2 regions of the Agrobacterium sp. CG674 genome follow, and region 1 is predicted to be linked to the other one. Evidence: predicted binding sites of a transcription regulator. Region 1 holds the regulator's gene; the other holds the start of a gene.
What was found. The regulator LexA, encoded in region 1, represses DNA repair genes until DNA is damaged. The targets are predictions, from matches to a motif close to TGTTCNNNNTGTGTTCNG.
Positions count from the first base shown of each region.

Region 2: ACQZ51_RS13315 (ImuA family protein) is a predicted target of LexA. The motif match lies at 10,967-10,984, and genes of this name have one in related genera.

Region 1 is NZ_JBNWDZ010000003.1:220,569-236,630, reverse strand. It holds gene pdhA (pyruvate dehydrogenase (acetyl-transferring) E1 component subunit alpha) at 1-707, opposite strand, end outside; gene ACQZ51_RS10325 (FtsB family cell division protein) at 861-1,178, opposite strand; gene eno (phosphopyruvate hydratase) at 1,327-2,601, opposite strand; gene kdsA (3-deoxy-8-phosphooctulonate synthase) at 2,825-3,673, opposite strand; gene lexA (transcriptional repressor LexA) at 3,917-4,639, shown strand; gene ACQZ51_RS10305 (glutathione S-transferase family protein) at 4,991-5,674, shown strand; gene ACQZ51_RS10300 (ComEC/Rec2 family competence protein) at 5,705-8,023, opposite strand; gene gltA (citrate synthase) at 8,451-9,740, shown strand; gene ACQZ51_RS10290 (amino acid ABC transporter ATP-binding protein) at 9,825-10,556, opposite strand; gene ACQZ51_RS10285 (amino acid ABC transporter permease) at 10,534-11,193, opposite strand; gene ACQZ51_RS10280 (amino acid ABC transporter permease) at 11,190-11,861, opposite strand; gene ACQZ51_RS10275 (transporter substrate-binding domain-containing protein) at 11,929-12,714, opposite strand; gene ACQZ51_RS10270 (GntR family transcriptional regulator) at 12,726-13,433, opposite strand; gene lpxB (lipid-A-disaccharide synthase) at 13,575-14,768, opposite strand; gene ACQZ51_RS10260 (LpxI family protein) at 14,765-15,631, opposite strand; gene lpxA (acyl-ACP--UDP-N-acetylglucosamine O-acyltransferase) at 15,635-16,062, opposite strand, start outside.
Region 2 is NZ_JBNWDZ010000004.1:201,134-217,195, forward strand. It holds gene ytfQ (galactofuranose ABC transporter, galactofuranose-binding protein YtfQ) at 137-1,096, shown strand; gene ACQZ51_RS13285 (sugar ABC transporter ATP-binding protein) at 1,164-2,687, shown strand; gene ACQZ51_RS13290 (ABC transporter permease) at 2,687-3,730, shown strand; gene yjfF (galactofuranose ABC transporter, permease protein YjfF) at 3,727-4,707, shown strand; gene ACQZ51_RS13300 (FadR/GntR family transcriptional regulator) at 4,725-5,456, shown strand; gene ACQZ51_RS13305 (error-prone DNA polymerase) at 5,471-8,734, opposite strand; gene ACQZ51_RS13310 (Y-family DNA polymerase) at 8,731-10,248, opposite strand; gene ACQZ51_RS13315 (ImuA family protein) at 10,163-10,924, opposite strand; gene ACQZ51_RS13320 (O-antigen ligase family protein) at 11,073-12,338, opposite strand; gene ACQZ51_RS13325 (polysaccharide biosynthesis/export family protein) at 12,346-13,617, opposite strand; gene ACQZ51_RS13330 (sugar transferase) at 13,745-14,425, opposite strand; gene ACQZ51_RS13335 (type 1 glutamine amidotransferase domain-containing protein) at 15,125-15,685, opposite strand; gene ACQZ51_RS13340 (hypothetical protein) at 15,723-15,944, opposite strand.

The DNA.
Region 1 (16,062 bases):
ATGCCATCAACCTGCATGCCCGGAATACCGAAGCCAACACCACGAAGCGAGTAGTTGGACTGTGCGGTTGCGCGCGCAGTCGATGTACCCATGGCGTAGTGGTTGTTCTCGACGATGTAAATGATCGGCAATTTCCAGAGAGCAGCCATGTTGAAGCTCTCATAGACCTGGCCCTGGTTGGCCGCGCCATCGCCGAAATAGGCGACGGACACACTGTCATTGCCGCGATACTTGTTCGCAAAGGCCAGACCGGTTCCGAGCGAAACCTGCGCGCCGACGATGCCGTGTCCGCCGTAGAAATGCTTTTCCTTGGAGAACATGTGCATGGAGCCGCCCTTGCCCTTTGACAAGCCGCCGCTGCGTCCGGTCAACTCAGCCATGACGCCACGTGCGCTCATGCCAGCAGCCAGCATGTGGCCGTGGTCACGATAGGCGGTGATAACCTGATCACCTTCCTTCTGCGACATGTTCATGCCCACAACGACAGCTTCCTGCCCGATGTAGAGGTGACAGAAGCCGCCGATGAAGCCCATGCCGTAAAGCTGGCCGGCCTTTTCCTCGAATCGACGGATCAACAGCATCTCGCGATACGCGTGGAGCTCTTCATCTTTGCCGAACTCCGGCGTGTTCTGGCCGGTAAATTCCTTAGCGGCTGTCTTTGCCGTGGTCTTGCGGCCGGATACGGTCGCGTTTTTTCGCGGCGCCATACATCCCTCCCTGAGTTGCCATTTAGAATGGTTGGATCGGATCGCACCATATGCAAGAAAACGCGAAGCAGCAATGGCATAAACGCATGGCTCGTATTCGCCCTAAGTGACTGCGAATAAATTAAAAAACGAGATTAACTGAAATTCGGTTAATCAAAAATATGTGTTCATGATGACGATTTCGTCGGCGCGCGACATGTTCAACTGATAGCGCGAGATCTCATCGATCATATCACGCTCCAGCGAGCCATCACTCATCAGCTCAACTTGGCGCTCCAGCGCCGTGCGGGCCTTGGTAAGCTTGGCCAATTCTGCCGAACGGGCGACGCGCTGCCTCTCCAGCTGCTCCGCAGCCTTCAGCCCGAAATCACCATGGATGGAATGATACCCGAAATAGGAGAGAAACGCGACCGTGATTGCCGGAACGACAAGACGGCCAAAACGTCTTTTCTTGTGATGCTTGGTCCACATACTCTGAAACAGCCTTCAAACGCGTTACTGAAGGCATCATAGCGACATATGCTTAACCATCCGTTGACCTTAACGCACGCTCCGACCGCAGCGCACAAAAAAGCCCGGCGTTAACCGGGCTTTTCGTCGTGTCATATCGATATCGAAATCAGCCGCGAAGAATGGAGCGGCCTGCATAGGCGGCCTGTGGGCCGAGCATTTCTTCGATACGGATCAACTGGTTGTACTTGGCCAGACGGTCAGAGCGCGAAAGCGAGCCCGTCTTGATCTGTCCGCAGTTGGTGGCAACCGAAAGATCGGCAATTGTGGAGTCTTCTGTTTCACCAGAGCGGTGAGACATGACAGCCGTGTAGCCAGCCTTGTGTGCAGTTTCAACAGCGTCGAGCGTTTCCGTCAGCGAGCCGATCTGGTTGACCTTGACGAGGATCGAATTGGCGACGCCCATCTTGATGCCGTCACGAAGGCGGGCAGAGTTGGTCACGAACAGATCGTCGCCAACCAGCTGAACTTTCTTGCCGATCTTGTCTGTGAGGTACTTCCAGCCGTCCCAATCGTCTTCGGCCATGCCGTCTTCGATGGAGATGATCGGATACTTACCGGCCAGCTCGGCGAGATAATCCGCCATGGCTTCAGGCTCCAGCGTGCGGCCTTCGCCTTCCATCACGTATTTGCCGTTCTTGAAGAATTCCGTCGAGGCGCAATCGAGAGCAAGCGCCACGTCTTCGCCTGGCTTGTAACCAGCCTTTTCAACGGACTTCATGATGAAATCGAGTGCTTCCGGTGCGCTCTTCAGGCCCGGCGCAAAGCCGCCTTCATCGCCCACATTGGTGTTGAAACCCTGCGCAGACAGTTCCTTCTTCAGAACGTGGAAGATTTCAGCGCCGATACGCACCGCGTCACGGATATTTTCCGCGCCGATTGGCATGATCATGAATTCCTGAAAGTCGATTGGGTTATCGGCATGCGCGCCACCGTTGATGATATTCATCATTGGGACCGGCAGCAGATGCGCGTTTGGGCCACCAACGTAACGATAGAGTGGCAGGCCTGTGGTTTCGGCAGCAGCTTTTGCAACAGCCAAGGAAACGCCGAGGATGGCGTTTGCACCGAGGCGCGACTTGTTCGGCGTGCCGTCGAGTTCGATCAGCGTCTGGTCGACATGGATCTGGCTCTCGGCATCGAAACCGCCCAGCGCATCGAAGATTTCCGTGTTGACGGCTTCGACTGCCTTCTCGACGCCCTTACCGAGGTAACGCTTACCGCCATCGCGCAGCTCTACAGCTTCATGTGCGCCGGTGGATGCGCCCGATGGAACCGCTGCGCGGCCGAAGGAGCCGTCTTCAAGATAGACATCTACCTCAACGGTCGGGTTGCCGCGGCTGTCGAGAATTTCGCGTGCGATAATGTCGGTAATGGCTGTCATGATCTCTCCCTTAGGATTGGAACAGTGTTTTTCAGGTGCATGTCTTAAAGCGCATGAGGGAACCTGTGAAGAAGTTTCAGATTCCGGCTTGCGATAAAAACACGTCGCCAGAGCGGCGAGTCGTTTGGTGGTCGTCTTCCGCTGTAGCCGATGCGGAAGAAATTACAATGACAAGCCCCGTCCTGCGCGATGGTTTCCTTCGACGCCTCTCGGCGCCGAACTATCAGGTGGACTTGGTGATATTGTCGAAAGCCAGAAGTTTTTCGAGAAGCTTCGGCATATCTTTCAGGTGAACCATGTTGGGGCCATCGGATGGCGCATTATCAGGGTCTTCATGCGTTTCTATGAAAAGACCGGCAACACCAACTGCCACCGCCGCGCGTGCCAATGTTTCCACGAATTCGCGTTGACCGCCCGTCGAGCCACCCTGCCCGCCCGGCTGCTGAACCGAATGGGTCGCGTCGAATATCACTGGCGCACCGAGCGATGCCATGATTGGCAGTGAGCGCATATCCGACACTAGAGTATTGTAGCCGAAGGATGCACCACGCTCGCACAGCAGCACATTGGAGTTGCCGCTGTCATTTAGCTTGGCCAGCACGTTCTTCATGTCCCAAGGTGCCAGAAACTGGCCCTTCTTTACGTTGATCACTCGGCCGGTCTTTGCAGCAGCCACCAGCAGGTCCGTCTGACGGCTGAGAAATGCCGGAATCTGCAGAATATCTATGACGGGCGCGACAATGGCGCACTGCTCTTCGGTGTGAATGTCCGACAAGACTGGAAATCCGAACTGCGCCTTCAATTCTGCGAAAACTTCAAGCGCCTTGTCGATGCCAATGCCACGCTGGCCCGAAAGCGAGGTGCGGTTGGCCTTGTCGTAGGATGATTTGTAAACCAGACCGATTCCCAGCTTGCCACAGAGTTCGGCCAGCGTTTCGGCAATCATGAAAGCATGGTCGCGGCTTTCCATCTGGCACGGACCGGCAATCAGGGAAAATCGTTCGGTGTTCGAGAAAGAGACCGCTCCAGCGCCCTCGCCGGCAATGACCTTCAGATTGTTCGTCGCACTCATGGTTTTCCCTTGGAACAAATGAAACAGTGCACGGGCATCACGCCCGATCTTAGCAACGCATGTAGCAGTAAGCCGACAGCGAGTCACGGTATAGGAGCGGTATTCGGCGGGATTGTGGGCAACGTTGAAACTCGTTTGTACTTTCACTGAGTTTTAAGGGATTGCAGAACACATATGGAACAGATAGTGTTCGTTCTGTATTTGTTTCCCGAATCTCCGCCTCGAATCGTCAAGGGTCTCTTCATGCTCACGCGCAAACAGCAGGAACTGCTTCTATTCATTCATGAGAGAATGAAAGAGTCCGGCGTGCCACCATCTTTCGATGAAATGAAGGATGCACTCGAGCTTGCCTCCAAGTCAGGCATCCATCGGTTGATCACAGCCTTGGAGGAGCGCGGTTTCATTCGCCGGCTACCAAATAGAGCCCGTGCGCTTGAGGTTATCAAGCTTCCCGAATCATATTCACCCCCAGAAAAGCCACAGCGCGGCTTCACGCCAAGCGTTATTGAAGGCAGTCTGGGCAAAGCTGCAGCGGTCGAACAACGGCCTCAGCCATCATCTTCCAACAGCAGAAACTCCGAATCAGTCAGCGTACCGGTCATGGGACGCATTGCAGCGGGCGTGCCAATCTCCGCCATCCAGAACAACACTCATGATGTGGTCGTGCCGATGGATATGCTGGGTGCAGGCGAGCATTACGCGCTTGAGGTTAAAGGCGATTCGATGATCGAAGCCGGTATATTTGACGGCGATACCGTCATTATCAAGGATACCAGCACCGCAAATCCCGGAGATATCATCGTGGCTCTGGTGGACGAAGAGGAGGCAACGCTCAAGCGCTTCCGTCGCAACGGCGCCTCTATCGCACTGGAAGCTGCGAACCCTGCTTATGAAACCCGCATATTTGGACCGGATAGAGTCAAGATTCAGGGAAAGCTGGTTGGTCTGATCAGGCGTTATCACTGATCAGCTTGGAAAGCTCTGCACGCGCGTTTCATACGGAGTCTTAATTCTGTTGCGCTCGCGGGGCCTCAAGTCACCACGCAGCGACAACAAGGATGAAACTTATTAGCCGGGTATCCATTCCACTGTGATTGTGTGCTTTGTAGCGGATTTCCGTTATAGCGGCAGAGATTTTGCATGGGAATTGGCTGCTGCGTTTAGAATGCCGTTTGTGACCCACATTGATCGCCAAGCTGGTTACGGCCATCAAATAATTTGAATGATGCCATCGCTGTGCATGGCTTTATGCAAGAAATTCTCTGGGTTATTGATAGTCTTCTTCTTTTTGATCGCTGCCTTTCAGGAGCGCTGCTCATGTATCAACTTTTCATCGCCAACAAGAATTACTCGTCTTGGTCACTGCGAATCTGGGTGCTGATGCGCACGCTCGGAATTGAATTTTCTGAGCGATTCATGCGTTTCGATGACAAGGACCATGCATTTTCGGAGTTTTCACCGACATCGAAAGTTCCATGTCTTGTGGATGGCGATCTGACCGTATGGGAATCGCTCGCCATCACCGAATATCTTGCGGAAAAGCATGATGGCGTTTGGGCAGCGGATGCCAAGGCCCGGGCCTGGTCTCGCTCTGCCGCTGCGGAAATGCATGCGGGCTTTTCCACGTTGCGCAACAACCATCCGATGAGCGTTGGTCTTAGAATACGGCCATCTTCCATATCCGAAGCATTGCGGAGAGATATTTCCCGGATCGACGCCTTGTGGCAGCAAGGGCTGGCAGCCCATGGCGGTCCATTCCTGGCCGGGGCCGAATTCACGGCTGTGGATGCGTTTTTCTGCCCGGTTGCGTTTCGGTTCCAGACATATGGAACTGTGCTGTCTGCCGCGTCTAAGAACTATATGGATCACCTCCTATCCCTTCCGGCAATGCGAGAATGGGAACAGGCAGCCCTTCTGGAACCGTGGCGCGATGATGCGCATGAGGCCGAGGCGCGGAATGTGGGGGAATGGCTAGCGGATTTGCGCGCTGTCACGTCGTGACGTGCAGCGGCACGTTCAGAGGTGCGATGGCTATGGGCGGACTGCGAGCAGGTGTTCGATATGGGCCGGAATTACTGTGTTGAAGCTTTTGTCGCGCCAGTCGTAATGACGGTGCACCGTCCATGGCCGATCATCGCTCAGCATGGCAGCTCTTGCTGTCAGGACGGGCTTTGTTGCATCGCCCAGCCATAGCTCCATAGAACCGGTGCGACGCAAGGTTTCCTCAGTGACGAGAATGGCGCCGGAACGGCAGGTGCTGAAGGGAACGCTGCGTGTCGTGACGACAATATTGGCGATATCGCAGGCCAATCCCGCGAATGCACTGTCGAGCACCACCGCAACACTGACGCCGCTTTTGGATTTCGATATGCACCAGCTGTTTTTTCGGCAGGTGAATCCATCTGTTTTGAGAATAACCCGCTGCATTTCCTGCCGTTCTCTCGCTTTGTCTTGGTCCGTCAGCGTTTTGCGGCGTCCGGTTTGCGCGTCATCCCCAGCCTCGTCATCACCATCTGGTGACTTTTCTGCGTCAAGCATGTCAGCTGGAATGTGGCGCTCCGGCAGGGGCAGCGCCCTCGCCCACTGGTCATAGATGAAGCCCGATGCCCGCTGCTTTGTGGTTGCCACGGCATCGTCAGTCAAAAGAGCAACGAGCGACCCATCCTCATAAATCAAAAGGTCCGGTTTGCTGCTCCATTGCTCCGCGCTCAGCAGCACATAGCCCGCCGCAACGAAGGGTAGTCCGATCAATGCAAGCCGGGTGCGTAAAAGGGCGAGCAGTAGAAAACCTGTCGTCGACACAGCGAGGAACCAGCTGTTCTGCCGTCCAATCGTCACATCCCCGCCCCAGCCTGACACCGTTGTCGCGATGTCGATGACCATTGCCATGCCATACCCCATCACCTTGATGAATGGTCCATCGAGCCCGAACGGCATGAGCAGCATGCCCATCAGCGCAAACGGCATGACGATGAGTGACATGATGGGCATCGCCGCCAGATTTGCGGCAAGCCCATAGGTTGTGATGCGGTGAAAATGTTCGATGGTATAGATCGCGGTTGAAAGACCGCCAATGAGGGATGTCACGACTACACCACCAATGATGGTTGCGCATTTAGAAGCGGCGCTGAGCCACCACGGCGGATGCGCGATAACAGGGCGCTCGCGTTCTCCTCTCCACCGGCTCCAGGCCGCGAAGCCCGACACAAGAGCAAGCGTCGCAGCAAATGACATCTGGAAGCTCGGCCCCATCACCTCGTTGGGAGACAAGACAATGATGACGATGGCGGAAAGCGCAACATTTCGAACGCTGATCGATGGCCTGTCCACCAGAACCGCAACCAGCATGATCGACATCATCAGCCAGGCTCGCTCCGCAGAGACGGCAAAGCCTGATATCAGATAGTAGCAGAATGTCATGAGAAGTGCCGCAAAGGCGGAGATTTTCTTCACGGGCCATCGTTGCGAGAAGCCGGGAAAGAAGCTGAATACGGTTCGCATGCCAACAAAGAAAATACCGGCCGCGAGCGCCATGTTCAGCCCGGAAATCGCGACGATATGCGCGAGGCCCGAGATGCGCAAAGCCTCCATTGTTTCGTCTGATATGGCGCGTCTCTCATCGGTGACAATCGATGCAGCAAAGGCTCCGGCATCACCGCCGATCAGGTCGCGAATGCGGTTGGCTATGTTGCTTCTCAGCGCATAAAGCCGCCGATCCGCCGCCCCTGCCCACGTGCCGCCTTTCGCCTCGCCGGCCGGATCCGTCCACACTCGCGGCGCGCCATAAAAGAATCCGGTTGCACCAATGCCACCGAAATAGGAGCCAAAGGCGAAATCGTTCAGCCCCGGTAGAGCTGGACCGGAAGGCGGTGACAGGCGTGCCTTGCCGGTAATCGACGCACCGATCGCTACCGCTTCATGACGGCTGCGAGCAACCAGCGAAACCTTTTGCGGCGCGCGGGCAAGCTGCGGGGCTGATGTCTGCTTCAGCGCAACGACATATCGCCAGTTCCCCCTTGCATCCAGCTCGCGGCGTTCCACAGTTCCGGCAATCTCGGTCGTTACCGGGGTATCGAGAATGATCGTGCCCGCCCGCCGTGACTGCCCATCGGCCAAAACCATGCCCAGCACCACAAGCGCCCCAGCCTTCAAAGCCATGGAGATGGGTCCCTGCCTATAAGACAGGGCGCAAACGATGGTGATGGCACATGCGGCAAGCGAAAACAGAAGCCATTGCGGCGGTGTGGTCGGCAGGCTGAACCAGAGGGCGGCTCCTGCCGCGACCAACACGGGTATGAAGAGGAACTCGTGGCGGTGGTTTGCCTCTTCAGCAATACATCTATTCAACACGCGCCTGAGGCGCGCCATCGCCCCTAGACGTAAGTCCGATTGCTCATCTTTTCGAAGCGCGCTACCACTCGAGGTATGCAGGGGCGACAGCAAGTCATCGAGTTCTCCATGCGGAACGAACCTCGCCTGGGTCTCGCTAAAGTAATATTTTTCGTTCTGCGTATTCAAAGCCCGGCTCCCCCTGCCGTAGCCTTTCAGTTTGCAACTCTCAAAGTATTATTGCAACCATTTGCTGAGTTAAGGAAGCATTGACCTAGAATGAAACACTCTGCCTCGGAATCGCACCATTTTGGGATATTGGCGTGTCGCAATGCACAATTTGCCAGTTGGATAGCTTGGCATCATGGCTAGGATCATATAGCTAATCGGTAACGCTTAACAGGCTGGTGCGTCATCCCGCATCGCCCGCATATATCGGAGGTATGGTATGACGGAATCAAGCGCTAAAGTGACCCTCGGCGATAGCACGGTCGATCTCCCTGTCCGGGAAGGCACGATCGGACCCAAGGTCGTAGATATCGGAACGCTTTACAAAAACACCGGCACCTTCACATACGATCCCGGCTTTACGTCGACTGCCTCTTGCGAATCCAAGATCACTTATATCGATGGTGACGAAGGCGTGCTGCTTCACCGCGGCTACCCCATTGAGCAACTGGCTGAACAGGGTGACTTCCTCGAAACCTGCTATCTGCTGCTTTACGGCGAATTGCCGACTACCGCACAGAAGAAGGACTTCGATACCCGGGTTACGCGCCACACCATGGTGCATGAGCAGATGAGCCGCTTCTTCACCGGTTACCGCCGCGACGCCCACCCGATGGCTGTCATGTGCGGCACGGTCGGCGCTCTCTCGGCCTTCTATCACGACTCCACTGACATCACAGATCCGCACCAGCGCATGGTCGCGTCGCTGCGCATGATCGCGAAGATGCCGACAATTGCGGCAATGGCCTATAAGTACCACATTGGCCAGCCCTTCGTTTACCCGAAGAACGATCTGGATTATGCGTCTAACTTCCTCAACATGTGCTTTGCCGTTCCATGCGAAGACTACAAGGTTGATCCAGTTCTGGCCCGCGCCATGGACCGAATCTTCATCCTGCATGCCGACCATGAGCAGAACGCGTCGACCTCGACTGTTCGTCTTGCTGGCTCGTCTGGTGCAAACCCGTTCGCGTGTATCGCTGCCGGTATCGCTTGCCTCTGGGGCCCCGCCCATGGCGGCGCGAATGAAGCTGCGCTCAACATGCTCAACGAAATCGGTTCAGTTGATCGCATTCCCGAGTTCATTGCCCGCGCCAAGGACAAGAACGATCCGTTCCGCCTGATGGGTTTTGGCCACCGCGTTTACAAGAACTACGATCCGCGCGCCAAGATTATGCAAAAGACGATGTACGAAGTGCTGGAAGCCACCGGCAACTCGGATGATCCGATCATGCAGGTTGCGCTCGAACTGGAAAAGATCGCTCTGTCCGATCCTTACTTCGTCGAGAAGAAGCTGTATCCGAACGTCGATTTCTACTCCGGCATCACGCTGAAGGCGCTCGGCTTCCCCACAACCATGTTCACTGTTCTCTTCGCGCTCGCCCGCACCGTCGGCTGGATCGCACAGTGGAACGAAATGATCGAAGACCCACAGCAGCGCATCGGTCGCCCTCGCCAGCTCTACACCGGCGAAGCAAAGCGCGATTACCTGCCAGTTTCCAAGCGCTAAGCGCGGAAGCAAAGAATTCAAAGAAAAGCCGGGTCAACGCCCGGCTTTTTTATTTGTCTGGACGGGTGTTGAAAACGACGCTTATCAATGGGCCGTCACACCCAGAAATTGCTTCAACTCCGCTGTCTTAGGCGCTGAGAACACCTCTTCCGGCGGGCCAATTTCGTGGACTTTTCCCTCGTGCATGAAGACAACGCGAGAGCAGACATCGCGGGCGAACTTCATTTCGTGCGTGACCATCACCAGCGTCATGCCTTCCGCCGCCAGCTCCCGCACCACGGCCAGAACCTCAGCGACCAGTTCCGGGTCAAGGGCCGATGTAATCTCGTCGCAGAGCAGCGCTGTGGGTTGCATCGCGAGTGCGCGGGCAATGGCGACTCGTTGCTGTTGGCCACCAGAGAGTTCATCGGGATAGGCATCGAACTTGTGGGCAAGGCCCACTCGCTCCAGCATCTTGCGCGCCAAGGCTTCCGCCTCAGGCCTCGGCGTTTTCTTCACAACAGTTTGAGAAAGCATGACGTTTTCCCCAACATTGAGATGAGGGAAAAGGTTGAACTGCTGAAAGATCATGCCGACTTTCAACCGCAACGCTTTCAGATGAAGCTCATCGTCGATGAACTGGGCACCTGCAACTGAAATTGCACCAGACGAGATGGTCTCGAGACCATTGATGCAGCGCAACAACGTTGATTTGCCGGATCCACTCTTGCCAATGATGGCGATCACCTCGCCGGGCTCGATATCGAGGTTGATGCCTTTCAGCACCTCGTTGCTGCCAAAGCTCTTGCGGACTTCAGTGATTTCGATGAGCGACATTAAGCTTCCTTTCGAGAATCTGGCTGCTCTTCGACAATGGCCAGCACAGCGCGAAATAGATGAGGGCAACGAGGCCATAAACGGTGAAGGGCTGGAAAGTGGCGTTGGTGACAATGGTACCGGCCTTGGAGAGCTCCACGAAGCCGATGATCGACGTTACCGCTGTTCCCTTGATGACCTGAACGGCGAAGCCCACGGTCGGCGGAATGGCTACCCGCAGGGCCTGCGGCAGGATGACGTAGCGCATCTGCTGGAAGCGCCCCATGCCAAGGCTTGCGGATGCTTCCCACTGGCCTTTGGCAACGGCTTCAACGCAGCCGCGCCATATCTCTGTCAAAAAGGCTGCGGCCCAGAGAATGATCGTTATTCCCGCAGCCAGCCAGGCAGGAACATCGATGCCAACCAGCCCGAGCCCGAAAAAGGCAATGAACAGCTGCATCAGAAGAGGCGTGCCCTGAAACAGCTCGACATAATATTTGGAGAAGAGACGAAGCGATTTTTTCTTGGAAATGCGCATGAACAGCAAGACGAGGCCAACCATCGCCCCGCCAATGAACGAAACCAGAGACAGCAGCACCGTCCAGCGTGCGGCCAGAAGCAGGTTTCTCAATATGTCCCAAGTGGAAAACTCAATCATCTGACGCTCCTTCGGGGGAATATAAAGCCGCCCAGCACCAGCAGGATCTGTCGCAGCAAAATCGCAAGCCCGAGATAGATGACCGTCGAGACCATATAGGCTTCAAAAGCGCGGAATGTGCGCGACTGGATGAAGTTGGCCGCAAAGGTCAGGTCCTCGGCCGCAATCTGCGACACGACGGAGGAACCTAGCATGACGATGACCACCTGAGACGACAGAGCGGGCCAGATGCGCTGCAGCGATGGCACCAGCACAACATGACGGAACGTTTCAAAGCGCGTCATGGCAAGGCTTGCACCGGCCTCGAACTGGCCCTTCGGCGTTGCCTGAATGCCGGCGCGGATGATTTCGCAACTATAGGCACCCAGATTGATGACCATGGCAATATTGGCGGCGGTCAGTTCCGTCATCTGCAAGCCGAGGGATGGCAGACCGAAAAAAATGAAAAAGAGCTGGATCAGAAACGGCGTGTTGCGGATCAATTCCACATAAAGCGCAACGGGCGGGCGCAGCCAGCGTGGCCCGAGCGCACGGACCCAGGCGCAGATGATACCAAGAGTGATTCCCAGAATGCCACCAATCGCAATCAACTGAAGAGTGATGAACACTCCCTTCACGATTGCAGGGTAATATTCGAGAAGCCACCCAAACTCGAAGGTGTAATTCACGTTCGGTCCTTTCGAGATAAGACGGAAAACGCGCCCCGAAAACCCGGGACGCGCATTCTCTTTGGTCTTAAAGATCCTTCGGCAGATCCGTCTTCAGCCACTTCTGTGCAATGGCATTCAGGCTGCCATCAGCTTTCGCGGCAGCGATGATGGCATCGACCTTTTCACGCAAAGCGGGCTGGTCCTTGTTAAGACCGATGTAGCAAGGCGAGTTCTTAATCAGGAATTTCAGCTCCGGGCGCTTTGGCGGGTTCTTTTCGAGAATCGCGGCCGCAACGACGTTGCCGGTGGCAACGGTTTCGACCTGGCCTGACAGGAATGCCGAGATCGTGCCGTTATTGTCCTCATAGCGCTTGATGGTAGCATCGGCTGGCGCGATTTTCGTCAGTTCCAGATCTTCCACCGCACCGCGTGTGACGCCAATCGTCTTTCCTGCGAGATCTTCTGCCTTTTCGATTTTGACGGCGTCAGGCGCGAACACACCATTAAAGAACGGCGCATAGGCCACGGAGAAATCAATCACCTTCTCACGCTCTGCATTCTTGCCGAGGCTCGAAATGACGAGATCGACCTTGTTGGTCTGGAGATATGGCACGCGGTTTGCGCTGGTTACGGGCACTAGCTCGGTCTTCACACCCAGCTTTTCGGCAATCAGATTGGCCACATCAATGTCATAGCCACGCGGGGCCATATCAACGCCAACGCTGCCAAATGGAGGAAAGTCTTGCGGAACGGCAACGCGGATCGCACCGCGAGATGAAATGTCGCTCAAGGCATCTGCAAAGACGGGTGCTGCGAAGCTGGAGGTGGCTGCAATGGCAATAGTGGCGAGAAATATGCGTCTGCTGAACATTTCAAATTCTCCTATGAGTTGGCAATATGAAGGGGTGGTAGGGATAGTGAACTGCGAAGGTCCCGGAGCGGGTCTCGCTGGCGCGTGAGATCCAGCCCGGTCTCGACCTCATCCAGATGCGTGACGGCAAGCTCTGCTGCGCGCACGAAATCGCCCGCATCCATCGCCTCAAAAATGCGGCAGTGCCCTTCATGGGATTGGGCAGCATGGAAATCGGACTGATAAAGCATCGAAATGAGGATTGTGCGTGCGGTCAGGTCCCGCAGAAGATCGATAATGATGTCGTTTCCGACAATCTCTGCAATGCGGATATGGAAATCGCCCATCAGGCATGTGAGCCGCTGGCGATCGGCCACGGCGAGCGCTTCCCGCTCTTCATCCAGATGATCAAGAAGTATCTGGCGTCCGGCGGGAGAAAGGCTTGTCATGGTGCGCAGCAGGCCAAACTCGATAACGCGCCGCGCCTGATACACCATTACCGCCTGTTCGGCTGATGGTTCCACCACGAACCAGCCGCGACGGGGGCTGACCTCAACGACACCGCGCGTAACGAGCCGCATCATGACTTCACGAATCTTGGTACGGGAAACGCCATATATTTCCGCAAGCTGCGATTCGCCCAGCCGGGTGCCGGGGCATATGCGTGCAGACAGGATGCCGGAAAATATGGCCTGTTCTATCGCACTCTGATCTGTCTCGGCTGTATGTCTGTCTTGCATACAAGATGAGAAAGCAAGGTGCGTGCCATTCTGGTGTAGCTTTGAAAAACGGCCTTCGCGATGGAACTTAAATGTGCTCCGATGACCAATGATGATTTTTTAGACAGCGAAATTTTTCATCACGGTCAAATATTGGGCGGATCAAGCCGTGATCGCAGCACCGGACTTTTGGCGGTAAACTGAAAGCAATATCTCTGCCCCCACCTCACCCGGCGGACGCTCTGTCTGCAGACGCTCACGAACCAGCGCAAAACCTTCCAACATCGCTTGCCTTTGCAGCGTATCGGTGGAAAGGCGCTCAGCCCAGCGCAACATGGAGCCTGCGCGCACAACCTCGTTGATATATTCCGGAACCACCGCATAATCGGCAATCAGGTTTGGCAATGCGCCAGTCCAGGTTTTTATACGCCTGCTCAACATGGTGAAGATCCAGTCCGTTTTGTAAACGGAAACAACCGGCACATTGGCAAGCGCAAGCTCCAGAATGACCGTGCCGGATGCAGCAATCGCCGCATCGGCCTGAGCAAAAGCCTTCCACTTGAATGCTGAGTCCACTCCAATCTCAGGGCGGATATGATCTGGCCAAGATGCGGCAAGTTCACGTATCCGCGCTTCCTGTCTCGAAACCGTAGGAAGCACGAATCGTGTCGGCCCGTTGCGCTCCACAAATGCAGCCGCAGCCGCTTGAAACGGCTCCATCAGCCGCGTGATTTCCGTTGAGCGTGAGCCGGGCAGCAAAAGAATGGTTCTCGGCTCCCCATCCTTTGGTAGCGCCCGTTCAGCGCGCTGCTCACGAACAGACAACAGGTCAGTATCAACACTCAAGCGGTGGCCGACGAAGCTCGTGGGCGGGCCGCCCAAACGCCGCATGGTTCCTGGTTCGAATGGCAGCAGCGCCAGAACGTGGTCGACATAGCCAAGCATTGCCGGCGCACGCTTTTCCTTCCAGGCCCAAACGCTGGGGCACACGTAATTGACTACAGGCAGGTTCGGCATGGCTTTGCGCACACGACGCGCCACACGGTGCGTAAAGTCCGGGCTATCAATAATCAGCAGCACATCTGGTTTGGCTGCAATTATCGCGTTTGCCGTTTCTTTTATTCGCGCAATCAGCTGCGGCAGTTTTTTCAGAACCTGCGTGAAGCCCATGATCGACAGTTCGGAATAATCGAATAGCGATGATAGTCCTTCGCTGGTCAGGCCATCGCCACCAACGCCAATCAGCTCAACCTTGCCCGGATATTGCACCTTCAAGGCGCGAACCAGATCAGCGCCCAAGAGATCGCCAGAGACTTCACCGGCAATGACAGCCAGTTTCAGAACCGTGTCACTCACATCATTTCTCCCGCAAGGCCTGTATCGATACCACAAACGAACAGCCCGGCTTCATCGGCGGCCTGCAACATGGCTTCGCGATCCAGCACGAATGCCCTGCCCGCCTCCACCGCAATGCCGGCAAGCCCCGCCTTAGCGGCATTGTGCACGGTCGATGGGCCGATGGTGGGCAGGTCGGCCCTGATATCCTGCTGCGGCTTACACAGCTTGACCAGCACACCTTTTCGACGGCTGGAAATGCGGCCTTCGGCACGCAATGTAGCGACCCTTGCCAACATGCCATCGGTGCCTTCGACGCCCTCAAGCGCAACCAGACGGCCGCCGACGCAGACCGCACCCTGCCCCACATCGAGCGCGCCGAGCGCGAGTGCCGCCTTCGCCGCTTTGGCAATATCCCGCCGGTCTTCATCGCTTGGCTCGATTTTTCCCAAAGAGCCCGTTGTGGCAAGTAGACCCGGTGCGACGTCATGTGCGCCGATGACACGCGCACCCTGCGCCTCAATCAGCCCGATCACCATTTGCAGCACCGTATCATCTCCGCCCGACAGAAGCGTGCGGATGATGGACGGCATCTTTGCAATCATTTTGAAATTGGGGCGAATTTCCCGCCATTCAGGCCGGTGAGATACCGCGCCAGACAGCACAACGCGATCAATGCCATGGCTCGCCATGAGCCTTCCGAGGCTCGACACATCACCCACGCTGATGCATGCGTTTTCAAACGCCGACCAATCCAGATCGGCCTGGTTTTGCAAGCGGATGATGAAGGGCGTCTCGCCTGCGTCGAGTGCTGCTTGCGCCACATAAAATGGCAGAAAGCCGCTGCCTGCTATGATCGCCAGACGCCCCGCATCCTGTGGCACGCGCTATTTTCCCCGGTTGGGCGACGAAATGGCCCGCTCATTGGCAGCCGCGATGAAATCGATGACTTCCAGCGCCTGCGGGCAATCCAGATACTCTTCACGAATGGCGGCAGCATTGGCGCGCACATTGCCTTCGCTTTCGAAGATCTGCTTGTAGGCGCGGCGAACCTTGTGAATTTCCGCGCGCTCGATACCTGCACGGGTCATCCCGACAATGTTCAAACCACCCAGAATACCTGGATTTCCATTCAGCATGCCATAAGGAATGACGTCATAGCTGACGGCAGAAAGGCCACCAACGAAGGCCTGACGGCCAACGCGCGTAAACTGGTGCACGGCAGAGCCGCCACCCAGAATGGCGCGGTCCTCAATCGTCACATGGCCAGCCAGCATGACGTTATTGGACAGAATGATGTTGTCGCCCAAACGGC
Region 2 (16,062 bases), on a different contig from region 1:
CCTCACTAATTTTAATTTTTTACAACTCTGGCTCATCGTTCAGAGAAAGAAAATACTCGCAGAGCACTTTTCAAAGGTAATACTATATGCTCATATCCGCTCGTCTTAGCCGAATTCATCTCTGGGAGGATTACAGATGAAAAAAGCACTCGCGGCGGTTACCGTCGCTCTTTCCGCATGTCTGGCTTCAGGCGTTTCCGCAAAAACCCTCACCGTTGGCTTCTCGCAGATCGGCTCCGAATCCGGTTGGCGCGCTGCTGAAACCACTGTTACCAAACAGCAGGCTGAAAAGCGCGGTGTGACGCTGAAATTCGCCGATGCGCAGCAGAAGCAGGAAAATCAGATCAAGGCCATCAGGGGCTTTATCGCACAGGGCGTCGATGCCATTTTCATCGCACCCGTTGTCGCAACCGGCTGGGATGCCGTGTTGAAGGAAGCCAAGGAAGAGAAAATCCCGGTTATCCTGCTCGACCGTCAGATCGAAGCTCCAGACAGCCTTTACCTGACAGCCGTAACATCTGATCAGGTTCATGAAGGCAAGGTCGCTGGCGAATGGCTTGCCAAGGATGTTGGCTCCAAGGACTGCAAGGTTGTCGAGTTGCAGGGCACGACAGGTTCGTCACCTGCCATCAACCGCAAGAAGGGTTTTGAGGCAGGCATCGCGTCCCACGCCAATATCAAGATCGTTCGTTCACAGACCGGCGACTTTACCCGCACCAAGGGTAAGGAAGTCATGGAAAGCTTCATCAAGGCCGAAGGCGGCGGCAAGGATATCTGCGCCGTCTACGCTCATAATGACGACATGGCGGTTGGTGCAATCCAGGCCATCAAGGAAGCTGGCCTGAAGCCAGGTACAGACATCAAGGTCGTATCCATCGATGCGGTTCCTGATATCTTCAAGGCCATGGCTGCCGGTGAAGCCAACGCGACTGTAGAACTGACGCCAAACATGGCTGGCCCGGCTTTCGACGTTCTTGAAGCCTATCTCAAGGACAAGAAAGAGCCTGCGAAATGGATCCAGACGGAATCCAAGCTCTACACGGCATCTGATAACCCGATGAAGGTTTATGAGGAGAAGAAGGGACTGGGCTACTAAGCCGGTTTCATCTTCGGGAGCGGCGCGAAGGCGCCGTTCCCACCCATATTCCGTGCAGGACCTGACCATGCCCGAAACCACCCCCCTTCTGGAAGCTCGCGCCATAGGAAAGTCATTTCTCGGCATTGCGGCTCTCGACAATGTCGATATTTCCCTCCGCCGTGGCGAAGTGCATGCCTTGCTCGGTGAAAATGGAGCCGGGAAGTCGACGCTCATTAAAATTCTGACCGGCGTCTACCACCGCGACCGTGGCACGATCCGTCTGGATGGCACAGAGATTTCACCCAAGACCGTTGCAGAGGCGCAAGACCTCGGTATTGGCACCGTCTATCAGGAAGTGAACCTGCTCGAAAATCTGACCGTTGCCGAAAACCTGTTTCTCGGGCGGCAGCCCCGTCGTTTTGGCATGATCGACCGGCGCGAGATGAGCGCAAGGGCGGCAAAATTGCTGACGCGCTACGGCCTTTCGATCAATGTCGATGCGCTCCTGTCAAGTTACTCCGTTGCGATCCGCCAGATTATCGCCATCGCCCGAGCCGTCGATCTTTCCGGCAAGGTGCTGGTGCTGGATGAGCCGACAGCCAGCCTCGACAGTCATGAAGTCGAGATGCTCTTTACCGTTTTGCGGCAACTGCGCGCAGAAGGCCTTGGCATTGTCATCATTACCCATTTTCTCAATCAGGTTTACGACATCGCCGACCGCGTTACGGTGCTGCGCAACGGCAAACTGGTTGGCACCCGCGAAATTTCCGAATTGCCGCGCGCCGACCTCATCTCGATGATGCTGGGGCGCGAGCTGCTGAGCGTTACCCATGAGCGCAAGGCCCACGACGCTGCGCCCGCGGAAGGCGAAGCGTCGATACGTTTCAAGGACTACGGCAAGCGCGGCAGCGTCGAGCCTTTCAACCTCGATGTCCGGCCCGGCGAAGTCGTCGGCATTGCTGGTCTCTTGGGATCAGGCCGGACTGAAACGGCTTTCCTGCTGTTCGGCATCGACAAGCCCGATGGAGGTCAAGCCACCATTGATGGCAAGACGGTCGAGATCACCTCGCCCGAAGCGGCCATTGAGAACGGCTTCGGCTTTTGTCCGGAAGAGCGTAAGACGGACGGGATTATCGGAGATTTTTCGGTTGCCGACAATATTGCCCTTGCCTTGCAAGCCCGGCAGGGATGGATGCGGCCGCTATCGAAGCGCCAGAAACTGGCATTGACGGAAGGCTTCATCACCTCGCTCGATATCAGGCCAGCTGACCCTGAGCGGCCTATCAAGTTTCTATCCGGCGGTAACCAGCAAAAGGCCATTCTGGCACGCTGGCTTGCGACCGAGCCTCGGCTTCTCATTCTGGATGAGCCCACACGCGGCATCGATATCGGCGCGCATGCGGAAATTCTGAAAATGATCGAGCGGCTCTGTCTGCAAGGCATGTCTCTCATCGTCATTTCGTCTGAACTGGAAGAGCTGACGGCTGTCGCACACCGGGTGATCGTGCTGTCTGACCGCAAACATGTCGCTGAACTCAAGGGAGGTGACGTGACCGCCGACAACATCATGCAGGCCATTGCCAGTGCGGCCAGGACGGAGGCCGCATAATGAGAAGCATCACAGCACGCCTGAAGCGACTTGCACCGCAGCTTGTTGCCCTTTTCATCATTCTCGCCGCCATAACCGTGATTTCGCCGGGCTTTCTGAACGTATCGTTTCAGAATGGGCGGCTTTACGGCAGCGTTATAGATATTATGGTCCGAGCAGCACCCGTGGCACTGCTGACCATCGGGATGACGCTGGTCATCGCAACCAAGGGCATCGACCTCTCCATCGGGGCCGTAATTGCCATCTGTGGCGCGGTCGCGGCAACGCTGATCAGCAGCGGTCAGTCGATTCCGGTCGTCATCGCCGTCTCATTGGCTGTTGGCATCGCCTGCGGCATCTGGAACGGCATTCTGGTTGCCATGCTGGACATACAGCCAATTATCGCAACGCTGATCCTTATGGTGGCCGGGCGCGGCATTGCGCAGCTGATCACCGAAGGTGTGATCCTGACATTCAACGACGACAGTTTTTCCTCCATCGGCATAGGCGCTTTTTCGGGCATTCCCATGCCCATCATCATCTGGGTGGTGACAGCATTGCTGGTGGGCATTCTTGTGCGAAAAACGGCACTTGGCTTCCTCATTGAAGCTACCGGCATCAATCGTCGTGCCGCAGCCCTTGCTGGCGTGCGCGCCCGCTTCCTGCTGTTCTTTGTCTATGCCATTTCGGGCCTCTGCGCCGCTGTTGCTGGCCTGATCGTGACCGCCGATATTAGAGGTGCTGATGCAAACAATGCTGGTCTGTGGTTGGAGCTCGATGCCATTCTGGCCGTCGTCATCGGCGGAACCTCGCTCAACGGTGGACGCTTCTCCATCACCGCATCGCTGATCGGCGCGCTGATCATCCAGACGATCAACACCGGCATTCTCGTTTCAGGCTTCCCGCCAGAATTCAACCTCATCATCAAGGCAGGCATCATCATCGTCGTTTTGACACTTCAATCACCGGCCATCGGCACGCTGATCGGCTTTGCGAGATCACGCAAGGCGCCAAATCCCGGCACGCCCTCAACCACAGTCAACAATGAGGGAACGGCGCGATGATCCATACCCGCAACCTTCCGTTCCTGACAACGCTCGCGGTTTTCATCGTCGCCTATATCCTCTGCGTTGTCCAATACCCGGCCATGTTCTCGACGCGGGTTGTCGGCAACCTGCTGACTGACAATGCCTTTCTGGGTATCGCAGCTGTTGGAATGACCTTCGTCATCCTCTCGGGCGGCATTGATCTGTCGATTGGTTCGGTCATTGCTTTTGCCAGCGTGTTCGTGGCGGTGCTGGTGGGCACATATAATGTGCACCCGCTTGTCGCCTTCGCCGCCGTACTGATCATCTCCACCATCTTCGGTTGCCTGATGGGCGCGATGATCCGGTTTTTGTCGATACCGCCCTTTGTTGTGACTCTGGCCGGAATGTTTCTGGCGCGCGGGGCCGCCTATCTCATCTCGACACAATCCGTACCGATTTCACATCCTGTCATCGATGCCATACAGGGCTTCTATTTCCGGGTTCCGGGCGGCGGTCGATTGACGGCACTCGCCATTATCATGCTCATCGTTTTTATCGTTGGCGGCATCGTTGCCAGCCGCACCCGGCTTGGTGCCAATATCTATGCGTTGGGCGGCAATCAACAATCTGCGGAGCTGATGGGCGTTCCCATCGGTAAGACGATCATCAGCATTTACGCGCTCTCAGGATTTCTCTCCGGTCTGGCTGGCATTGTCTACACGCTCTACACATCCTCCGGTTATTCTCTGGCAACCGTCGGCATGGAGCTGGACGCCATTGCAGCCGTGGTTATCGGTGGCACATTGCTCACCGGCGGCACCGGACTAGTGGCCGGAACGTTTGTCGGCCTTTTGATCCAGGGATTGATCCAGACCTATATTGTTTTTGAAGGTACACTTTCGTCCTGGTGGACGAAAATCGTGATCGGCATACTGTTGTTCATCTTCATCGTGTTGCAACGCGCTATCATCTGGTATTCAAACAGAAGATTATCCGGGGGACATCCGGCATAAGGGAATCGGAGATTTTTTTGGGCTTGCTGGAAACGACAATTACCGGACGGAAGCGACGCAGCAGCCACGCGCATGTCGTGGCTGAGCTTGGCAGCGCCATCGTTTCCGGTCGCATTCCTGAAAACTCGTTGCTGCCGAATGATGCAGAGCTTTCTTTACGCTTTGGTGTTTCCCGCACGGTGCTGCGCGAAACGATGAAAACGCTGGCAGCCAAGAGACTGGTGGAGCCGAAGGCCAAGGTTGGCACACGCGTTCTGGAAAAATCCAGCTGGAATTTTTTCGATCCTGATGTTCTGGGCTGGCGGTGCGATGCGGGGCTGGACCCTGAATTCATCAATCATCTGGCTGATATCCGGCTGGCGCTGGAACCGGCAGCCGCTGCCGCTGCCGCGCGCCATGCCTCCAGCGAAGACATTGTTTCGCTCTATGCCATTGCGGCCCGGTTCGACAATCCGGCCCACAGCCCGGAAACCATTGCCAAGGTGGATCTTGAATTTCACCTTGCCGTCGCCCGCATTTCCGGCAACCCATTAATGCGGTCGGCCAGTGGCTTGATAGAGGCGGCGCTGGCCATATCGTTCCAATTGTCATCTCCCGCCTCGGCACCAGAGACCATTTCAGAAATCGCCGCAAACCATCTGCGCATCGTCCACGCCATTGCTGCGCGCGACGAAAGCTCCGCCATCAAGGCCATGAGGCACGTGATCGAAGTCGGCAAAGACCGGATAAAGAACGCGATCTGCGAGTGACCACTCTTTCACCATCAGTGAAAGTTACGGCCTTTGACGGTGATGTGCGCTTCGCTCTCTTCCACGATCTCCGATCGCTTTGGCAGGCCCCGGCGGTCTGTTGACGGAATGCCGTGGTGAAACTCATCGCCTCTGCCGTGGGGCAACGGGAACGGCCCTTCCCTTTCGCCAACACTGCGCAGCTCATTTGAAAGATCGGTAATGCGGTGGGCGACGAGATGAACTACCTCGCCTTCGCGCTGGATTTTGCCGTAGATACCCACCATTCCGGCTGACAGAATAACGGGACGAAACTTCTCGAAAATCTTGACCCAGACAACTGCGTTGGCAATGCCGGTTTCATCTTCCAGCGTCATGAAAATGACGCCCTTGGCAGAGCCCGGTCTTTGGCGGATCAGCACCAGCCCTGCAATTTCCACCCATCGCCCATCTTTCGTCTCGCCCGCTTCAGCACAGGTGGAAATACGCCTTCGGGCTAGGTCTTCGCGCAGAAAAGCCATCGGATGCTGGCGAAGAGTGAGGCCCATATGGCCGTAATCCTGAACCACTTCGGCACCTGCTGTCATGGGCAGCAGTTGCACCTCCGGTTCGCTCTGTTCTGCAATGACGCTTTTTTGGCTCGCGGCAGCGGCAACGAACAAAGGCAACGGCTCATCCCGCAACGCCTTGATGGCCCATAATGCTTCACGACGAGAAAGCCCTAGTGATGGAAGGAAGGCATCCGCTTCCGCAAGGCAGACAAGCGCATCCACCGGAACACCTGCCCTTCGCCACAGATCATCAATCGATACGAAGGGCCGGTCCTCGCGGCAAGCGATGATGCGGCTGGCATGTTTGTTGGACAGACCCTTGACGAGGCACATTCCCAGCCGAACCGCATTGCGCTCCCGAGCGACTGGCTCTTCCAGCGCACAATCCCAGCGGCTGGTGTTGATGCATACCGGGCGCACGACAACACCATGATTGCGGGCATCGCGAACCAGTTGGGCAGGCGCGTAGAAGCCCATGGGCTGGGAGTTTAAAAGAGCGACGCAGAAAATATCCGGGTGATGGCATTTCACCCAGGCGGATGCGTAGGCAATCAGCGCGAAGGAAGCTGCGTGGCTTTCCGGGAAGCCGTAACTGCCGAACCCCTTGATCTGCTCGAAAAGCCGCCTGGCGAACTCTTCCGGAAAGCCATTGCCGATGAGGCCCTCGACCAGTTGCTTTTCGAAGGTGGAAATCGTGCCGACATTCTTGAATGTCGCCATTGCCCTGCGCAACTGGTCGGCCTGATTGGGTGTGAAACCGGCGCAATCAATGGCGAGACGCATCGCGTGCTCCTGAAAGAGCGGAACACCTAGTGTTTTGTGTAAAACCTGCTTCAGCTTGGGGTGCTCGTACACAATCTCCTTGCCCTGCGCTTTCTCCTGCCGCCGCTTGAGATAGGGATGCACCATGTTGCCCTGAATGGGTCCGGGCCGGACAATGGCAACCTGAATGACGAGATCGTAAAGCTCTTGCGGTCGCAAACGCGGCAGCATGGACATCTGCGCCCGGCTTTCAATCTGGAACGTGCCGATCGTATCGGCCTTGCAGATCATGTCGTAGGTTTTTGCATCGCCTTGCGGCACAGTGACGAGCTCATACCGCTTACCCTCGCGCTCCTCCAGCATATCGAAAGCCCGTCGCATGCAGGACAGCATGCCCAGCGCAAGACAATCCATTTTCATGAAATCAACGACTTCGATGTCGTCCTTGTCCCACTCGATGATGCGGCGATCAGCCATGGCGGCAGGCAATATGGGCACGAGTTCGTCCAGCCGGTCATGCGTCAGCACAAAGCCACCCGGATGCTGGCTGTGATGGCGCGGCGTGCCGATCAATTGCCTGGCCAGATCAAAGGCCAGCTTCACGCGACGATCATTGAGGTTGATATTGAGGTCCTTGGCTTCTCCTTCGCCCACCCCTTCCGTCCACCACCAGATTTGCGAGGACATGAGCTTGGTCAGGTCTTCAGGCAGGCCTAAAACCTTGCCGACATCGCGGATGGCGCCCTTGCCCCGGTAACGGCTGATAACGGAACATAACGCCGCCTTGTCATGCCCGTAATGACTGTAGATCCACTGGATAATCTCCTCGCGCCTTTGATGCTCGAAATCCACATCAATATCCGGCGGTTCATCGCGGTCTTCAGAAACGAACCGTTCGAATAGAAGGTCGCTTTCCTTGGGATCGATGGCCGTGATGCCGAGGACAAAACAAACGGCCGAATTGGCAGCAGATCCACGCCCCTGACAAAGGATCTTCATCTTCCGCGCCTGACGGACAATGGAATTGACGGTGAGAAAATAAGGCGCGTATTTTTTCTTGGCGATAACGGCCAATTCATGCCTGAGCGTCTTTTCCACCTTCGCAGGCAAGCCTTCTGGATAGCGGTCCGGAACCGCGTCCCAAACCGCTTTCTCAAGGGCTTGCTGGGCACTCAATCCCGGTTCATTGTTCTCTTCAGGATATTGATATTGCAATTCCTTGAGCGAAAATTGGCAGCGACGCATGATATCCAGCGTGCGCTTCAAGGCTCCGGGATAGGCACGAAATAGGCGGTGCATTTCCTGTGGCGGCTTCAAATAGCGGTCGGCATGCCGTTCCCGCCTGAAACCGGCATCGTCAATGGTGCAATTGTGGCGAATGCAGGTGACGACATCCTGCAACATGCGCCGCTCCGGTTCATGAAACAGCACATCATTGGTCACCACAGTCGCAACACCAACTTGCTCTGCCATCCGCGAGAGATCATGCAGCCGCACATGATCGTTCGGTCTGCGGCGCAGGCTCATCGCCACATAGGCACGATCCCCAAAATCTGCCTTTAGACGCCTCAGCCTTATGGCCAATGCCTCATCCACGCCATCCGGCAACAGGATCACCAGCAGCCCCTCACCATAGGCAACCAGATCACTCCATTGCAGATCACATTTTCCCTTGGGCGCATATCGTTTGCCATGGGTCAGGAGGCGACACAAACGACCATAGGCGGCACGGTCGGTGGGATAGACCAGCACGGAAACATCGTCGGCGAGATCAAGCCTGCATCCCACAATAAGCCGGATACCGGTCTTTTCCGCCGCCTCGAATGCACGCGGTATGCCCGTCAGCGTGTTGCGATCCACAATGCCTAGCGCCTCAATGCCCAGTGCCTTGGCCTGCGCAAACAGATCCTCACAAGAGCTGACGCCGCGCAGAAAGGAAAAATGGGTTGTGACCTGAAGCTCGGCATAGCGGGGCTCGATACTCATCCGAACATACCGTGCAGAAACCAGCCTTGCGACCCCGTATTGGCATGTTCCCCATCGCCAGAGCGGAAAATCCAGAACCGCTCGCCGTTCTCATCCTCCACCGTAAAATAGTCACGAACGGCGGCCTGCTCACGCTCGCGTTTCCACCATTCGCCAAACACGCGCTCCGGCCCATCAGCGCGTTTTACCAGACGCCGAACGCCGCGCCATGTGAAGCTCTTTGGCGGATGATCAGGCAGCAGCGCCATCGTCTGAATGGGCTCGGGACGGCTGAGAAGGCGCACAGGGCGCGGCCATTGATCGGGCCAGCCAAGCATATCGTCAGCCGATTGCGCAGCAACCATCTGAACGGCGCGCTCTGGCACATCGCTGGCGACAGCTGCATAGCGGTAGACCTTGTGGCCACGGTTGATGATGACATCAACGGTTTCACCAATATCGCCCCTGACATCCTCCAGAAGCGTCGAGCGCGTTTGCCGGACGACCAGAGGCTCCGCATGGGTCGCAGTCAGGATCATTTTCTCGATGCCGAAGCCCGGATTGATCGTATCGATCCTGTCCGTCAACAGGCGGGACAGCTGCTTGATATCCCGCACGGGTCTGGATGTTCCGGCCCGGATAGCTTGCACCCCACTATCCACACGGTGAAAGACCAGATCGACCCGCCGTGCGCCAAGGCCGCGTTTTTCGAGTTCAAGACAGAGCTGGCGAACAAGCTTATCGGCATAGCGTGCAATGGTTTCTGCAGCGCCGATGGGTTCGGCAAAGAAACGCTGGGCCTCCACAAGCTCCGGCACGCGGATTGGCTCGATCGGCTCAGACAAAAGCCCGTAAGCCTGATCCAGTCTGCGACCGACCTGTGGCCCAAACCGCAGTGTCACCGGCGAACGCGCCGTTGCCATCAACTCTCCGATACGGCGAAAGCCGAGAACTTTCAGATCTGCCACGGTTCTGGGTTCAAGCCGAAGGGCTGCCAATGGCAAGTTTTCAAGCGCCGCGGAGGCACCCGCTTGCGGGACGATGGTCGCCTCATCTTTTCCGAAGCGCGCAAGTGCGTGCGCTGCCCCCCAGCTATCGGCAATGGCCGCACGCGCCCTGAAGCCAAGTCCGTGAAGGCGGTTGATCATGCCCGTTATCATCATCAGTTCATTGCCATGCAGATGATCTGCACCCGTTGTATCCAGCACCAGTCCGTCTGGCGGGTCGGGTGCTACGATGGGCGCGTAAACGCGCAAAAACCAGAATGCGAGATCGCGAAGCGCCCTAAGATCATCACCCGCTTGCAGATCTTCAACGATCAGCCCGGGCAGAATGGCCTGTGCTTTGCTGACGGGCATGCCGAGCCGCAGGCCCGCAGCCATTGCGGCAGCATCCTGCGCTGCAATGACACGGCGATTGCCTTGACGGGCAATCATGACGACCGGTTGGTCAACCGGTGGCGCCTTGTTGCCAAGCGCCCTGCGATAGCGATCTGTCGACCATGTTGGCAGGTAGAGCGAGACGACCCTTTGCATCACAGGCTTCCACTTCAAATGTTGCACATTCGCCGCCACGACACCGCAAAAGCTCCAGAAACCAGCGCGCGCGCCCAACGCCCTGCACAGGCAGCGGCGTGGAAGGACGCACGGAAATTCTCCACCGTGTCACGGCGGCCGTCGGTTGCCCGAATTCGGCAGCACCGGACAAATGACGCCAACGGCGGATGGCAAGACCGATGACACCGGAATTTTCCGCCACCAGTTGCAGCCGACGGGACATATTCATCGGCAGTCTGGACACCTCACCGATGACAGCACCAAAGCCGTTGCAGCGCAGACCTTCCTCAAAACAATCCAGCACGCCTTTTTCATCACGGCACTCCACCATGATCAGACGGTTTTGCGAGAGACCGGCCTGTGTCAATGCGGGCATGAAAAGGTCAGGCCGGGTGACGCACCAGAGAATTTTACCCGTCACGCGCGCAGCAATTCCTGCCGAAAACAAAGCGGATGCCGCCCCATCAACCGCACCATTGCCGCCTCCGCTCACCTCGTGCAGGCTCCCCATCTTCAAACCTCCGCCTGGCAGATGGTTGTCGATGGCGGGAATTCCGAATGGCAGATTATCATGGTGGCGCGTCAGGCCTTGCGTGATCCGCTCAAGCCTTTCCCGCAATTCCTCTACAACAAGCTGTTCGGCGCGTTTATGCATGACTGAGAACTCTTCAAAAGCATTTCACGCTAAAAGATTACTTGTTCACTTTTTGTTCCTTTTCCAAAAAAGAGTCAAGAAGAGTCTCATATGGCTTGTGGACAAGATGAAGAATGTATTGGGAGCTACCGCTTCAGAGCCTATCGCATCACGAGATCGGCCGCATGACCACACGGGACAAGACCGTGCTGCTAACGTCTAAGCGCTTCGGCAATGTCAGCTTTCCGGCGGCATAATAGAGCAGGAATGAGCCGATCTGATAGGCGAAGATAATATCGATTTCCACGAAGGAGCGCACGACGAAAAGCGCGCAAAGCGCAAACAGGATCAGCCCTTGTGGGTCTTGTCTTTTTATCAGAATGGAACGTAGATGCCCGATCAGGGTGCCATAGAGGACGATGACAAGCAGCAAAAGGCCTACAAAACCATTTTCCACGGTCGTTTCGATATAGGTATTGTGAAAGTGGAAGCCACTTCGCGTGGTGATGAAGAAGTCGTTCCATAGGCGCTCGGCATCAAAAAAGCCCATGACCCAGAAACCCTGATAGCCAACACCCAGTATGGGTGACGCCTTGGCCGCTTCTATGCCTTGCTGCCAGAGGTAAGTCCGCCCTGTCAGCGTTGAATCCTTGCCGAAAATTCCAAGGATTGCATCGAGCAGACCGAATTGAAGTGCTGCTACAACAAACAGGCCTCCCACACCCACAAGTGCCAGAAAAATCATCTTTCGGTTGGCTGGTGACAGCATTCCCATCGGCAGGAAACCAATGACCAGGGCAACCACAGCGGCGGTGGTGATAACAGACGTTGCAGATTGCGACGCAAGCAAACAATAGGCTGATATCAGCCCTGCGAAACCGGCAATGCCAAGCCAGAGAATGTCGCGCTGCCGCAACACAAGCACAGAGGATGCGGCAAAAATGACACCCAGCGACGCGTAAAAGCCCAACTGGTTCTTGGAAGAGAAAGCCCCCACAAAGCTGAACGTGCCATCAAGAGCATCAAACAGGTAGATACCGAACAGCAAAGAATAAAGAAGCACGACGATGATGCCGATCAGGGCACCTCGTGTGAGCGTCGTTATGGATATCACGCGCATGGCGATGAGCGCGCAGATGATATGCGTCATATACTGGATTGATGCACGCAGCGTGACCGACATGGCGTCCGACCAGAAACTGGAAAGAATCGCCAGAACGCCAAAACCGAAAATCCACCAGTAGCGGGTATAGTTGCCCAGCACACGGCGGTAATCAACGACGACCAATGGTAGCCATACGCCGTAATAGGCGAGCACGGACACCATTCCGAATTTTGAGGAATAGGCGAAGACGAAGAACGACAGCGCGATAGCTGCCGTTCCGTAAAGGCCATTTTTATCCGGGTCGATCAGGGCCGATTTGGCAATCCGCATGCGGGCCTCACTGCATCAGAACGTCTGATGAGACCTTTATCACATCGCCAGGCTGAACCGTTGTCGTTTCGTCAGCCTTGATTTCCTTGGACTGACCGTCTTCCTCACGAACAATGATGTAGGTGATGGATGCGGATTTGCCCGATGGGTCGAAGCGAATGGCTTCAGCTGACTGCGCCAATGCCTCGGACATCAACTCACGGCTTGTGCCCAGCTGAAGGTTGAGTTTCTGCAATTCAGCCTCGGTATCCTGCAGTTCCTTGGAACGTTGTGCGACCCAGTCGTTGCGCAGGTTGATCTCGTCCTGCATGGCCTTGTTGATATCCTGCTTGGCACGAAGCATGGAGGTGTCGATATCGAGAAGTGTCGACTCCACATCAGCTGAGCGTTCTTCCGCCGAAATGCGCCGCTGGGCAAGGGCGAGCCCCTGCTCGTTGAGCCGGTTTACTTTCTCGCGGTCTTCATTGGCCAGTTGAAGTTGGCGATTCTGGGTCTCGGCCTTCTTTTGCAGGGACTCCACCTCTGTTTCCAGAAGCTGCCTAAGATCTGTCAGAGCCTTGAGCTGAAGCGTGTAGCGTTCGCTGCGCGACTTCATCAAAGCATTCTCGCTCTCCAGAAGAGCGTCGATATTCAGGATCTTTTCAAGCGCGGGCGTCTTGGCTATTTCCGTATCGCCCCGAACCTCTGCCTGAAGCCGAGCCTGCCGTGCCAGAAGGCGGCCGCGCTGGTCATCATAGACAGCGGCATCACCACGTGCATTGATAAAATCGCGGGCGAAACGCTGCCCCGCTTCGGAGCGGCGCAAACCACCCGAAAGGCTGACGGCCTTCAAAACAGTCAGATTGGGTGCATAGGGATATTCGCCAGGCGTCTCAATGTCACCGGTCATGAAGACCGGGCGGAACTGGGCAATTTCCACCGATGCGGAAGGCAGATTGCGAAGCGCGAACTTGGCTTGCAACTGTGCACCGATCTGCTCACCCACCTCATCAATGGTCTTTCCTGCTACATCAAGCCGACCGATAAAAGGCAAAGAGAGAGACCCGGAAGCACCAACGGAATAGTCACCATTGATAACATCCCAATTGCGGATGGTGCCATCTGCAGGCTGCCACTCCGCAACACGGATACGCAGCTTATCGGCAGTGCCGAGCCGGTACTGATTGTCCTGTGCGAGGGCATGAAGGGGGCTTGAGGCGAGCAAAGTTCCAGCCACAAGAAGCGTGGCAACCTTGCGCAACGCACCATTAAGGCAAAATTCGGCGGCAGTGCCAACCATACTATACTCCATTGAAACGACCGCTGAGAGCGACCGGGTTACGACCAGCGTGGAAGCTGGTCGTAAATGCCACCGTTAGATGGCCGCAATATTATCGTGCTGCAAAACGCAAGAATACGAAATTGGTTCAATAGCTACCGCGTGACATGCACACGGCGGGAATTGTTTTAAAGATAATCGAAACATCCTGCATCATCGACCAGGTGCGTACGTACTGCGTATCGAAATCGACGCGCTCCTTGTAGGAAACGTCGTTGCGTCCACTGATCTGCCACAGACCTGTCAAACCTGGACGGGTACTGAGATAATAGGAAGCAGCGCCTTCGTAATAGTTGAGCTCTTCATCGACCACAGGACGTGGACCAACGACACTCATCTCACCACGAATAATGTTGATAAGCTGCGGAAGCTCATCAAGGCTCAGCTTGCGCAGAACATTGCCGATTGCGGTCACACGCGGGTCGTTCTTCAACTTGCGCGTTGCCTTCCACTCCTCGGCAGCTTCTGGATTGGCGGCAAGGTACTGTCGCAGAACCTCATCGCCATTCGTCACCATCGTGCGGAATTTCAGGCAATGGAACATGCGTCCATTATGTCCAACGCGGCGGTGGCCGTAAAAGGCAGGGCCGCGGTCAGTAAATTTCACCATAGCCATGATCATAAGAAAGATCGGGCTGAGGATGAGGATTGCTAGCAGGGCTGACGAAACGTCAAAGCTGCGTTTAGCGATTCCTCCGATCGGAAAGCTCAGATCAAACTCATCTGAACCACTAAGCGGCGAAACAGCCGATCGAGTCGCGGACTTCATAGAGAGGACTCCATTTATGTTTGCGATTGGTCGGTACCCGTTGGGCGCGTCATTTCAAGTTGGATCATCCAGCAATGCTGTGACCAGAATTTGGTGCTTTTGAATTTTTTATGGGGCACCCCGCCTTAGTTCCCGGTTGCCACCTCCCCATAAATACTCACAAAAGATCAGTCTTTAATATTAAAATACATGGCATCAGCAAACAGTTTGCCACCGACCTAAACGATCTCCGTAACGGTGAAGTCGACTTATGTATTACTTGCATAGATAGATTCGATTTATGCTTATAGCTTGCTCAATACCGGCGAAAATCGGGAGGCAATCTGGTCCAAAACAACGATTTTCAAGGTGAAAGTGCTATTGTGCAGCGCAATAAAATTGCGGCGACGCACACTCAAAAAGACATGCAATGTTCCAAAATTCGCAAAGAAAAATTCATCTCGTTTGCAAAAACTCGCAAAAGTCGCGGAAAATAGACGCAATCGTGACCCAAATAAGGCAATATTGTGGCAAATTGATTTTGCCAAGCTGTCAATTATGTTCGGCGAGTTCTCATATTCTTATTTAATCGATTGCGCAGGTGAATTTCTCGTGATTCCGGTATTTTGTGGTGCGCGGATCAAAACACGTATAGCTGCCTTCTCAACAAGCCAAAAAAAGAGCCGCCATTTTCATGACGGCTCTTGCAGAAGAAAGGAATTAGGCGGCCCGGCGGTCGTGTCGGCCTTCTTCGACCTCTTCGACAATCTTCGCAACGAATGCTGGAAGGTCGTCAGGCGAGCGCGAGGTAATGATGCCCTTGTCTGTGACGACTTCTGCATCTTTCCAGATGCCACCGGCATTTTTCACGTCCGTCTTGATCGACCCGTAGGATGTCAGTTCAAGACCTTTGACGGCGTCCGCCTCAACCAGCAGCCATGGTGCGTGGCAGATGGCGGCGACGACCTTTCCGGACTTCACGAATTCACGCACAACTCGCATGGCCGATTCATCCGTGCGCAAAACATCCGGGTTAATCTGGCCGCCGGGGAGTACCAACGCGTCGAAGTCATCGACCCGCACGTCTTTCGCCAGAAGATCAACCTTAATGGCGTCACCCCAGTCTTTCTCATCCCAGCTCTTGATTTCGCCGTTCTCGATGGACGCGATCTTTACGTCCGCGCCTTTACGCTTCAGTTCTTCGTAGGGAACGCGAAGCTCAGAGCGTTCATAACCGTCTGTTGCGAGAATCACAATTTTAGCAGCGTTGATAGCTGTCATGGCTGTCTCCTTAAAATGTGTTGATAGAGGCTAGGCCTCAGTTTTCCTCGTCGGAATTGACCGACGGCAAGAAGAACTCGACATCGTCGCGGCGCGACTTTTCGAGCACTTCGATCTTTTCCTGCCAGAAGCGCTCTGCCTCTTCAGGTTCTCCGTCATATTGACGGACGAAGGTTTTATTATCGTCTATCATCACCTGACGGGTTCCGCCGAGGAGCATGTATTCTTCCGCAAGCTTTCGCGTTTCGGTCTTTTCCATAACGTCCCCACTGGCTGGAGTTTCAGGTGTGGAGAGCACCGGATGGGATAGAAGCTCGTCTGCCATTTCGTTGGCCACCAGAAGAAAACGGAAAAATCCTGGTGTTCTTCGCTACCAT